DNA from 3 places in the Paenibacillus sp. FSL P4-0081 genome. Region 2 is predicted to be linked to each of the others. Evidence: predicted binding sites of a transcription regulator. Region 2 holds the regulator's gene; each other region holds the start of a gene.

Region 1 (4,251 bases), 400 kb from region 2:
GGTCTTTGACAAAGGCGGTGACGCCGTCATATAATTCTTTCTCCTCTAAAGAGAGGGTAAGCGGGATATTGCGCACTTTGCGCTTCGTGAAGTTCACGGGACCCTCGCCGCGGCGGTTGCGGATCATCACCTTGGAGAGCTCGCCCCTCAGCTGGACTTCGTTCTTAGGCTGGCGTTTATCGACCACGAAATTGGTGGCAAAATCCCCCTGATTCCCGAGCTGTCCCGGCTTCAGTAATGTGATCAGATTGAACAGCTCGCCGAGATCATTCTGCACGGGAGTGGCGGTGAGCAGCAGGCAGTACTTTTTGCGCAGCTGCTGTACGAACAGATAGTTTGTTGATTTCTTATTCTTCAGCTTATGGGCCTCGTCGATAATCAGCATGTCGAATTCCTGGCTCAGCAGCATCTCCTTGTGCGGATCACGCTTCGCCGTATCCATGGAGGCGACAACAATGTCGTTGCCCCAGGAGTAAGCTTTCTTCTGTGCCACGGCTGAAATACCGAATTTACTGTTCAGCTCGCGCACCCACTGCAGGACCAGAGACGCAGGGACAAGGATCAGAACTTTACTTACGAGCCCGCGCACCAGATATTCCTTGAGGATCAGTCCGGCTTCTATCGTCTTGCCTAGCCCTACTTCGTCTGCCAGAATGGCCCGGCCTGACATTTCAAACAGCACCTTATGGGCGGTATCCAGCTGGTGGGGGAGCGGGGATAACCCGGACAGATGCTTCAGACACTGCAGCTCATCGAAGCTCGTAACGAGTCCCGATTGCTCTCCTTGTATGGCCAGCCGGGATAATCTCCAGTCTCCCCAGGGTCCGCCTTTATCGAGCTTCGACTCCAGGTCCTGCAGCCAGTTACGCTCAAAGGACAGAGGAACAGGCAGCAGCGGGGCAGGCGTACTTCCCCCTTGCGGCAAGGAATTGCGGAATAATTGCGTCATGTTGCAGCCTCCTCCGGCGCGGTTTCATATCGAAATGCGTAGCAGTAGTATGCGCGTAAAAGAGAGATTTCATAACCTGCTATCCTCCGGCTGCTGCCGTGGAGTAATATTGCGGAGCCTTGCAGCGGTACTGCTGCTGGTGCTGCGGCGGCTTCCGCGGATCTTGAATATCCGTGGCGGAATCTGTCTTCCGGGCCCGGAAGCTTATCAATCTGGAACCTGTAAAAAAGCGAGAAAGAGGGAGAAAATCCACTATCTTTTACCGTTTTTCCGAAATTCCCGCCATGGGCCGCTTTTTTGGAAAAAGAACTCTGATACAATATGTGGTATAGTTGAAAAGCTGATGTATACAATATATTGTTACAAAAGCTTGAAAATTTGATTATTCGCGGGTTTTTGCGGTTATTTGTTATTGACAAGAGGAACTTCCGCTGTACATGCAGGCTGCGGCTACCCTGCCGCTGGAAGTTCTTGTTGTGGGTTACAAAAAGTCTAAGCCCACACCAAGGAACGGAAGTATTACCTATCAATCATCCGGGAGGTTTTTCTATTGAGTACAGTGGAACGCAAGCAGCGTCTTGAGGGGCTGAGTGAGAAAATATTTTTGGACCGTTATGCCTGGAAGGACGCGGACAGCAATAATGCCAAGGTAGGCGATGTGGTGCTTGTCCTGACGAAGGATGATCCGAAATTTCCAACCAAGGAGGTTGGCGAGATTGTTGAGCGCACCGGCCGGATTGTTACGGTGAAGACCCGCAGCGGTGAACTCGTGCAATCGGATGTGGAGAAGCTGACACTGAATATTGAGAAGACCCCGGAGGAAATGTGGGACCGTCTTGCGGCAGCCATGGCTTCCGTAGAGCAGACTCCCGAGCTTCAGGAAGAGTGGACAGGCAAGTTCCGCTCTATTCTTGATGACTGGAAGCTGGTACCGGGCGGTCGGATTGCGGCAGGTGCCGGAGCAAGCGAGGAGCTTACGCTGTTCAACTGTTATGTTGTTCCTTCCCCGAAAGACAGCCGCGGGGGCATCATGCAGACGCTCTCCGAAATGACCGAGATTATGGCCCGCGGCGGCGGTGTAGGTATTAACTTATCCTCGCTGCGCCCGCGCCGCGCGATTGTAAGAGGCGTGAACGGATCATCCAGCGGCTCAGTGTCCTGGGGCGGTCTTTTCAGCTATACGACCGGACTGATTGAGCAAGGCGGAAGCCGCCGCGGCGCGCTGATGCTGATGATTAATGACTGGCATCCGGATGTGGTGGACTTCATTACCGTGAAGCAGACGATGGGTCAGGTAACCAATGCCAACCTGTCGGTATGCGTGAGCAATGCCTTCATGAAAGCCGTCAAGGAGGATCTGGACTGGGAGCTGGTCTTCCCGGATACCACCGATCCGGATTACGATACAATCTGGGACGGCGATCTGGATAAATGGAAAGCAGACGGCCGCCGCGTCATTCCTTACCGTACCGTAAGAGCACGCGATGTGTGGCATACGATTATCGAATCGGCCTGGAAGTCGGCTGAGCCGGGTGTAGTGTTCATGGAATATTACAACCAGATGTCCAACAGCTGGTATTTCAACCCGATCATCTGCACCAATCCATGCGGTGAGCAGGGTCTGCCGGGCTGGGGCGTGTGCAATCTGTCGGCCGTCAACCTCTCCAAGTTCTACGATGCGGAGAATCACGACGTGGACTGGGCAGATCTGGCGACAACGACCCGCTATTCCGTGCGTTTCCTGGACAATGTCATCGACAAGACACCGTATCATTTCCCGGAAAATGAAGCCAATCAGAAGCTCGAACGCCGCGTAGGACTCGGCACAATGGGATTGGCTGAGCTGATGATCAAGCTGAATATCCGTTACGGCAGCCCGGAATCCCTGGAGTTCCTGGACAAGCTCTACGGCTTCATGGCGCGCGAAGCTTATCTGGCTTCTGCTGAGATCGCTGGCGAGAAGGGTTCTTTCCAGGCTTTTGATACCGATAAATATCTGCAAAGCGGCTTCATGCGTAATATCACCGAGGTCTATCCTGAAGTCGGCGAATCCATCCGTAAGCATGGCATGCGAAATGTTACGGTAATTACCCAGGCCCCTACAGGTAGTACTGGTACCATGGTCGGCACTTCGACCGGTATCGAGCCTTATTTCGCATTCAAATATTACCGCCAGAGCCGTCTGGGCTATGACGAGCAGTTCGTGCCGATTGCCCAGGAATGGCTGGAAGCCCATCCGGGTGAAGAGCTCCCTGAATACTTCGTTACTTCGATGGATCTGTCCGCTAAGGATCATATCCGTGCACAGGCTGCCATTCAGCGCTGGGTGGACAGCTCGATCTCCAAAACGGCGAACTGCCCGTCCGACTTCACCGTTGAAGAGACTGCCGAGCTGTACGAAATGGCCTTCGACCTGGGCTGCAAAGGTGTAACGATCTACCGTGACGGCAGCCGTGACGTACAGGTACTGGAAACGACGAAGAAGGAAGAAAAGAAAGACGCTCCGGCGGCAGTTGAGACTGCTGAAGCTGAGCCAGCGGCAGCTGAAGCTGCTCCGGCTCCAGTCACAGTAGCAGCAGCGCCTGCACCGCAGCCTGCGCCTAATGTAGTGGACAAACAATACAAGAAACGCCCGCAGGTTCTGCGCGGCGCTACCTATAAGATCAACACGCCATTCGGTATGGCGTATATCACCATCAACGATCTCGACCGCACGCCGGCCGAAATCTTCCTGAACGTCGGCAAAGCCGGCTCCGACGTCTTCGCCATGGCGGAAGCTCTGGGCCGCGTCTGCTCGCTGTTCCTGCGTTACGGGGATCACGGCGAGAAGGTCGAGCTGCTGATTAAGCATCTCAAAGGCATCGGCGGCTCCGGCGCCATCGGCTTCGGTGCGAACCGCGTCGAGTCCATCGCCGACGCTGTAGCCAAGGCGCTGGAGACCCATGTGCTGAACAACGCCCATGACGATCACGTGCCTGCACCTATCGCAGCTACACTGGAGCTTGATTTCAATGAAGCGCTGAACGCCGAGCTGAAATCAAGTGTTCCAGCTGCGGCTACTGATGATGGGCACGGGGGCCATGGTGCGCATAGCCATGCGACTGCTTCGCGGGATCTCTGCCCTTCCTGCGGAAGTGCATCGCTGATTAATATTGAGGGATGTAAGACTTGCGGGAATTGCGGGTATAGCCGGTGCGGGTGAGTAGATTATTGGCATGATGATAAGACTGACTCATTAAAATGAGTACTTTCGCATCGGATTCTGCCAAGTGCTTTAAATAGGAGAAATATTTAATGATTCC
Region 2 (4,251 bases):
GTTATTCTCGTCTTGATGGGCTGCTGGTCGCTGTTCCAGATGCTGACACAGAAAGAGAAGGAGCAGGGGGAAGCAGGGCTGGGAGCCGGAGACGGGTTGCCAGACCGGCAAGCCTTGCTGGAGACGGCTGCTGCCGCTGCGATTGAGGCAGAGGCAGAGGTGCTGAAGCCGGCTGTATTCTCACTGGAGCTCCGGCATCTGGGAGTAGTCATTCAGATCCTCCGCACCCCGTCTTCCGCCGATATGGATGCTTCCGGGAGTATTTCCTCCATGGAAGCTATGGTCCTGGGCATTGCGCTCTCGCTGGATGCCTTCGGCGCCGGTCTCGGTGCTGCGCTGCTCGGGTTCAGCCCGGTGTCGACCTCGCTGATGATCGCTGTGTTCAGCGGAACTTTCCTGCTGCTGGGGATGAAGACAGGACTAAGATTGTCAGGCAGCTACTGGATGAAGCATGCGGCTGTTCTGCCGGCGTTATTATTGATTGCAATGGGTATAATGAAGCTATTATGAGGTGAGTACATGATTATGGGCTTAACCGGAGGGATTGCTTCCGGAAAAAGCACCGTGTCCGCACTGTTTGTCGCTAAGGGAGCTGCTCTGGTGGATGCCGACGTCATCGCCAGAGAGGTTATGCTCCCCGGACATCCGGTGCTGGCCGCTGCTGTACAGGCTTTTGGAGAGACGATTCTGCAGCCGGACGGAACACTGGACCGGGCGAGGCTGGGGGAGATGGTTTTCCGGGATCCGGAAGCACTTCAGACCTTGAACAATCTGACACATCCGGCGATCCGCACAGAAATTAAGGACCGTATGTATGCGTTAGATCAGGAAGATCCGCAACGGCTGGTTATTGTGGATATTCCGCTGCTCTATGAATCACAGCTGGACAATTTATTCGATCAGATTATTGTGGTATATGTGCCCCGCAGAGTCCAACTGGCCAGGCTCATGGCGCGGAACGGAATGACGCTGGAACAAGCCGAGAACCGGCTGAAGTCGCAAATGGACATCGAACTGAAGCGCAGGAAAGCCGACTATGTGATCGACAACAGCGGTGATCCCGGAGCTACGGAGCGGCAGGTTGCCGGCCTGTGGGACAGGCTGGGCCTCTCATGATGAAGTGGCTGCGCAAAAAAAGAGTACTGCTGCTGCTGTTTATCGGCTTTACAGCGATCCTGTTCCTGGGTACCAATTGGATGTCGTGGTTTTATCCGATACATTATAAAGATGAGATCCGCAAACACAGCCTTACTTATGAGATGGACCCGTTCCTGGTGGCGTCAATTATCCGCGTTGAGACCAATTTCAAGACCGGACGCGAATCCAAAAAGGGTGCACTCGGACTGATGCAGCTGATGCCGGATACCGCCAAGTGGGCGCTGGAAAAGGCCAAGCTTCCCGATGTGTCTCTTGAGCGGCTAAAAGAAGAGCCATCCTCCAATATCGAACTGGGCACCTGGTATTTGTCTACGCTTTCGCGGCAGTTTGACGGCAACCGGACAGCGGTTATAGCCGCCTATAATGCCGGACCCGGCAAAGTACAGAGCTGGCTGGATGAAGGCCGGTGGGACGGAACAGAAGCGTCTGTGAAGGATATCCCGTTCGGCGAGACCCGTCATTATGTACAGCGCGTCATTTATTATTATGACCAATACACGGAGCTCTACAGTGAATTCTGAGGCTCTGCTTTAAATATTGCATTTGTGCCGACATAAAAAGAAGCATCAAACGGCCCGGAGGCCGTTCAATACTTCTTTAGGCAAGCTTATGGAGACAGGTTATTTGTATTGACCTGCCAATTGCTGTTCAGCCAGGGTTACAAGACGTTTAGTGATGTAACCACCGATCGAACCGTTTTCGTAAGAAGTTTTATTGCCTTGGTATCCATCTGGGGAGAGGGTGATACCTAGTTCTTGGGCAACTTCGAATTTCAGTTGTTCCAAGGCACCGCGTGAATTTGGAGCTACCAGGTTATTGGAGCTGTTGTTTTGGCTCATTGCTGTTCACCTCCTATCGGTTGGTAACTGTATTATGTGCCGGACTTGCCATATTCATAACAACAAATAAACGGTGATTTCTGGAAATTAACATATCCCCGTGTAGCCTGGGTTTTCAGGAGCGGGGCATACCCATTCTTACTATGAGGAAGTGATGAAGCTTATGAAATGCCCTTACTGTGATCACACCAATACCAAAGTGCTTGACTCCCGTCCAGCCAATGAGAATAAGTCAATCCGCCGCAGGCGCGAATGCGAACTGTGCAGCCGCCGCTTCACCACCTTCGAAATGATTGAAGAGACCCCGCTGATTGTCATCAAAAAAGACGGCAGCCGCGAAGAGTTCAGCCGTGACAAAATCCTCCGTGGCCTCATCCGCGCCTGTGAGAAACGTCCCGTTTCTGTAGAGCGTCTGGAAGTCATCGTATCCGAGGTTGAGAAAAGCCTGCGCGGCATCGCCCTGGCCGAGATCGAGAGCCGCCAGATCGGCGAGTTGGTCATGGAGCAGCTCTATCCTGTAGACGAGGTAGCTTACGTCCGCTTCGCGTCCGTGTACCGTCAGTTCAAGGACATCAACATGTTTATGAAGGAACTGAAGGGACTGCTCTCTAAGGGGACTGAGGAGCTGGACGGGCTGTAGGAGGCTTTGTGAAGAGGTAATGTGCCATTCCTGGCATAAAGGGGCTAGCCTTGATATTGTGAGGCTGGCCTCTGTGTGAAGCGCCTCTGCATAGAAATTAATTAATTTTATAAAAGTGTTGACACTGATGCTGAATTTCTGTATTATATAGAAGTCGCCTACGAAACATAACAACTTGAAAGCGACTTGAGCGAACCGCTCAAAATGGATTTCAGAATACATAATGTGATTCGAAATCAAGCGTATGGGGAATTAGCTCAGCTGGGAGAGCGCATCGCTGGCAGCGATGAGGTCAGGGGTTCGAGCCCCCTATTCTCCACCATACTACGGACTCTTAGCTCAGTTGGTAGAGCAGTAGACTCTTAATCTATTTGTCCAGGGTTCGAGCCCCTGAGAGTCCATCCTAAAGAAACGGCAGAGATGCCGTTTTTTTTTTTGGTTTCTTCATACCATATATATAGCTGTAGACGGATATCAAAAATTATCTATTCGTTCTTACAGCATGTTCTTCCGGGGACTTTTCTATAAATCAAGGGAGCATCTCTTCCCAGGCGGGTGATACTACACCTGGAATATCGAATGTTGAAACTAATTTCCCCAAAAAAGATAGTTGGTACATAGTTCCGAAGAACAGCGGCGAACTGGATGTTTCCGTAAATGCTACAAACGTTGAAACGATTCTTTTTTTGGCGGTCCCAACGGGCACAGAAGCTTGGGGAGAGAGAGAACTTGTCGGTTACGATATAAATGGAGAAGATGGTTGGAATCTAACCTGGAATATATCTGGGATGTCATTAATCATCGAATTGCCATCCAAGCATTAGGGAGCGATGGGAGAACAATCACCGATGAAACGATACAAATTACTAACGAATAGATCACGATTGGATAGCCCATTCATTTTCAAATTGCGATTTGATGAAGAGGGGCTGGGGTGCACCAGCCTTTACTCAAGGATAGTTTCCACGCAGTGTACTCTTCGCGGCTAGTCAATGATTCTTTAAGAAGGGAGTAGTTCCATGATCATTGATAATCAGGAATACCTTGTCAAAGGTTTAAACTACACGATCCGTTCAGCAGTTAAGGCAGATGCGAAGTCTCTGTCCGGGGTAAGGCTTCAGGTTGACGGGGAGACCGAGCATATGGACCGGGTGCCGGGAGAAGCTTTTATTGATGAAGCCGGATTTGAAACAATTATTGAGAGGGATACGAACCATTCGCGGAATATATGTCTGGTTGCGGAAGCGGACGGCAGAATCATTGGCTATTCCCGGTGTGAAGGACATGATCTTCAGCGGTTTAAGCACAAGGTGGAATTTGGGGTAGGAGTCTTGAAACAATATTGGGGCTTCGGAGTAGGCGCAAACCTTTTGCAGGCGTCCATTTCCTGGGCTGACGCAAACGGAATAACCAAAATCATTCTAAGCGGCGTTCTGGAAACCAATGAGAAGGCTATCCGCTTGTACCAAAGCCTTGGTTTTGAAGTTGAAGGGATACTGAAGAAGGACCGTATCCTGTCAGACGGCAAATATTACAGTACATATATAATGGCGAGATATACAGATTAGGCCTGAGAGTAGAATGGCTTGATTATCCCCAAGAACGGCAGAGCTG
Region 3 (4,251 bases), 4.0 Mb from region 2:
GATGCTCGCAGTCGGCGCAATCGCCAGACGGTAGGCATGGTACAGGCCGTTCTTCATCACGTCATCACGCAGCTGCTTCCAGTCCTCGGTTGTAGGAATGTAGATGCCCTCGAACAGCTCCTGCGCTCTTGCAGTAACCGGACGGTAGTCCGTGGTCAGGTAACGGTCGAAATACACGCCGGATGCATAATCCGATTCTGCGAAGCCATGGAAGGTCTCGCGAGTCTCCGCAGCGATCTGCATACTCTTTTCGATCGAATGGAAGTTCATCGTCATGAAGAAGGTCCGGGCGAAGTCGCGGGCCTGCTCACTCTCATAAGCAATCTTGTTCTTGGCAAAGTAACCGTGCAGATTCATCACACCCAGGCCGACGGAGTGCATCTCTTTGTTCGCTTTAGCCACACCCGGAGCATTGGAGACCGTAGTCATATCGCTGACTGCAGTCAAGGCGAGCATGCCTTCATGAACGGATTCACGAATCTTGCCATGCTCCATCACATTCACAATGTTGAGGGAAGCCAGGTTGCAGCTGATATCACGGCGGATCGCGTCCTGCTCTCCATAGTTGTTAATCTCGGAAGTCTCCTGCAATTGGAAAATCTCGGTGCACAGGTTCGACATCTTGATCTGACCCACATTACGCAAGGCGTGGGCGTTATTGGCATTGCTCTTATTCATAATATACGGATAGCCCGATTCGAGCTGGATCATGGCGATTTTGGTCAGCATGTCGCGTGCGCTCATGGCAACTTTCTTCTTCACGCGCGAATCAGCAAGCAGGGTATCGTACATCACGTCCAGATCCATATCATCCAGATGCGTTCCATACGCCTGATACACAGTATAAGGAGCGAATACATGCAGCGGCTGATTATCCTGTGCGAGCTTGTAGAAGCGGTTAGGCACGATCAGGCCGATAGACAACGTCTTCAGGCGTGTCCGTTCGTCGGCGTTGATCTTCTTGCTGTCCAAGAATTCTAGTACGTCCCAGCCAAAAATATTATAATAAGCCGCACCCGAACCCTTGCGCTGGCCCATTTGGTCCGCGTAGGAGAAGCCGTCTTCCATGAGCTTCAGGACAGGCATGATGCCCTTGGCAGCATCCTCGACGCCCTTAATCGTCTCGCCGCGCGAGCGCAGCTTGGACAGATTGACCGCAACACCGCCGCCGATCTTGGACAGCTGCATGCAGGTGTTCAGTACATAGTTGATCGAATTGAGCGAGTCGTCCATTTCCAGCAGGAAGCAGGAGACCATCTCACCACGGCGGCTCTTGCCGGCATTGAGGAAGGTCGGGGTAGCCGGCTGCAGGCGCTGCTCCATCATCGAGCGGGCCAGCGTGCGGGCTGTCTCCACGTTGCCGCGTCCCAGATGCAGGGCCACCACAGCTACGCGGTCCGGGTAATGCTCAAGGTATTGCTTACGGTCATTGCTTTTGACGGCATAGTCTGTGTAGAACTTGGAAGCCGCCATATAGGAAGGGAACTGGAAGTTATATTCGTGGGCAATCCGGTAGACGTCCTCCATCTCAGCTGCGGAATAACGGTCATACAGGTCCTCGTAGTAATCATTGGCAATCATATAATCGATCTTTGCTTTGGTTGTTGTGAAGGTCAGGCTGCGCCGCTCCACATCCCGCATGAACTCGGCTACCGCCTCCTGGTCCTTATCCAATTGGAAAAAGCCGCTTTCGTCTCTCTTCATCAACATGTTGTTCAGTTCAATATGCCGCAACCCGGTCCACCTCCTGTTTTATGCGCTGTACATCACCAAATGTTCCCGACAACTCAAACTTGCCGACCACCGGTACGTTGTAACGCTGTGCAATTAAATCTGCGCTGTGCGCGTATAGCTCACCCCAGTTTTTGTTGCCGCTCGCGGCGATGCCTTTGAGCCTGGAATGGTTCTTCTCTAAGAAAGAAGCTACCTTCTCTGGAATCTGTCCAAATCCGGTGGTGTATGTAACAAGCACGTAAGGCTCGTCGATCGTCATATGCTCTTCGATTTGAACAGCAGGAAGCTTCAGCTTATTGATGAACCTTCTAACGTTGCCGGTCTTGGAATCGTAAGCAATCAACATGGTCCCTAACCTCCTATAACATGTAGCTATTTCTACTTGACAAATGATGACGGGCAATTTCACTAGATTTATTGGCTTTTCTATTATATACACTATATTTAGTAACGTTTAATCATTTTACTACCATATATTGAAAAGTCAATAGACCCACAGGTCCTTCTAACCCCCTGATTTGCCTATGAAAAAGGGAGAAAACCACGCCCCGCCTGCATTCTATTCTCTTATAATTTATTAGTATTTTTTTTAAGCTTTTTTGTGCGCCGGTGTCCGGCGAGAATTGGGTCCTGTAGAATGGGAAGTTGCCCATTGCAGCCGCTGACGCTCAGCCAACCGGTACCCGGACAAATGTGCAGACCAACCCCCCAAGCGATAAGCCGCTTGGGGGTTGTTGTTTTTTTGCAGGACAGAGCCTGGCGAAGATAAGCTGCAGCTTGCTTGGTGCTTTAGCAGGTGAGCGCACCGTCAGCAGAATGAAACGGACTGAGAAGACCTTATTTCCCTGAAAAACCCTTTTCCGGGACTTAAGCGGACTGAGAATCAGCTATCTTGCTCATTTGAGCCTGAAACAGGCTGTCGCAGGCCAATTAACGGAATCTGAGTCCGCTTAGCCGGCAAATCTGCCCCATTTCGGCAAATAGCGGATTTTCAGTCCGCCTGACTGGCTGAGGTTCCCCGATGGGCTATGGGGCTAAGATAAGCCCCGCCAAGCACTATATTATTCCCCGTGTGAGCAGCGCCGTCACGAACTCATAATATGACTCCGGCTCTCCTCCAGCAGCTCGGCATAATATCCTCCCCGCTGCCGCAGCTCACGTGGATGTCCGGATTCGGCGATCCGGCCTTCCTTCATCGCAATGATAAGATCCGCACCGGCAATCGTAGACAGCCGGTGGGCGATGATCAGCGTCGTTCTGCCGCTGGCGACGTTGTCGATCGCCTTCTGGATCAGCTTCTCTGTATGTGTGTCGATGTTAGCGGTGGCTTCATCGAGCACGAAGATCGCCGGATCATGGGCGATGGCCCGGGCGAAGGAGATCAGCTGCCGCTGGCCGGCAGACAGAGTGCCGCCCCGCTCAGTGACCGGGCCCTCCATCCCGCCGGGAGAGCCCAGCACGAACTCTTCCGCGCAGGAGGCCTGCAGCGCTTCCTGCACGTTCTCCTCGGCAATATCATCGCCAAGGGTGATGTTGTCGCGGATCGTGCCGGAGAACAGGAAGACATCCTGGAGGACAACGGAAATATTCCGCCGCAGATCATCCAGCCGGATATCGTTCACATTGACACCGTCAATCAGAATCTCGCCTTTCTGCACGCGGTAAAAGCCGTTGAACAGACTGATAATTGTAGTTTTGCCTGCACCGGTCTCACCGATGAAGGCGGCGGTCTGCCCTTTAGCAATCACGAAGCTTACATCCTTCAGCACCCAGTCGGCGTCGTTATAGGCGAACCATACATGGCGGAACTCAATGGTTCCGTGCAGGCGGTCCATCGATAAGCCGCGATCCGGCTGCTCCAGGCGGTCCTCCTCACGGATCAGCTCATAGATACGCTCTGTGGATACGAGGGCAGACTGTATGGAGGTGTACTTGTCGGCCAGGTCGGAGATGGGGCCAAAGAACTGCTTGATGTACGTCGTGAACGCAAACAGCACGCCGATCTGCAGGTTGCCGCCGGAGATCCGGCTGATGCTGTACCAGACCAGAATGGCTACGGCCAGACTCTGGAACATATCCGAGGCGGGCTTCAGCACACTGTTGAGCCGGACCTGAATCAGGGTGGTTTTGAAATATTCCCCGTTCAGCTTCAGGAATTGATCCTCTTTTTCCTTTTCTGCGCGGAAGCTTTGGATAACACGCATCCCGGAGATACTCTCAGCAATGAACCCGTTGATCTGTCCAATAAAGTGCTTCATATGGAAGAAGTTCTTTTTGATCCGGTTCTTAATGAAGAGAACCAGGAAGGCCATCACCGGAATCACAGTAAAAGAGACCAGCGTTAAGGACGGGCTGAGCAGCAGCATGGTGTAGATGATCCCCAGCAGCAGCAGGACATCCTTGACCAGCGAGATGACCACATCGGTGTATAGCTCGCTGATCTCAGCGGTGTCGTTGGTGGCCCGGGTAATCAGCCGCCCGGAGGAGGTCCGGTCCAGATAAGGCAGGGGGAGCCGT

The links. The regulator NrdR, encoded in region 2, represses ribonucleotide reductase genes. The targets are predictions, from matches to a motif close to AACACNATATATNGTGTT.
Region 1: a site for NrdR is predicted at 1,296-1,313, ahead of P40081_RS12690 (adenosylcobalamin-dependent ribonucleoside-diphosphate reductase). Genes of this name have one in related genera too.
Region 3: a site for NrdR is predicted at 2,169-2,186, ahead of nrdI (class Ib ribonucleoside-diphosphate reductase assembly flavoprotein NrdI). Genes of this name have one in related genera too.

What each region holds. Positions count from the first base shown of each region.
Region 1 is NZ_CP009280.1:3,032,137-3,036,387, forward strand. Features, by position in the region: gene P40081_RS12685 (DEAD/DEAH box helicase) at 1-949, opposite strand, end outside; gene P40081_RS12690 (adenosylcobalamin-dependent ribonucleoside-diphosphate reductase) at 1,500-4,151, shown strand.
Region 2 is NZ_CP009280.1:2,636,847-2,641,097, forward strand. Features, by position in the region: gene P40081_RS11060 (manganese efflux pump) at 1-510, shown strand, start outside; gene coaE (dephospho-CoA kinase) at 520-1,116, shown strand; gene P40081_RS11070 (lytic transglycosylase domain-containing protein) at 1,116-1,679, shown strand; gene P40081_RS11075 (alpha/beta-type small acid-soluble spore protein) at 1,779-1,997, opposite strand; gene nrdR (transcriptional regulator NrdR) at 2,161-2,637, shown strand; tRNA gene P40081_RS11085 (tRNA-Ala) at 2,884-2,959, shown strand; tRNA gene P40081_RS11090 (tRNA-Lys) at 2,966-3,038, shown strand; gene P40081_RS11095 (GNAT family N-acetyltransferase) at 3,657-4,205, shown strand.
Region 3 is NZ_CP009280.1:6,623,322-6,627,572, reverse strand. Features, by position in the region: gene nrdE (class 1b ribonucleoside-diphosphate reductase subunit alpha) at 1-1,734, opposite strand, end outside; gene nrdI (class Ib ribonucleoside-diphosphate reductase assembly flavoprotein NrdI) at 1,721-2,080, opposite strand; gene P40081_RS28230 (ABC transporter ATP-binding protein) at 2,820-4,251, opposite strand, start outside.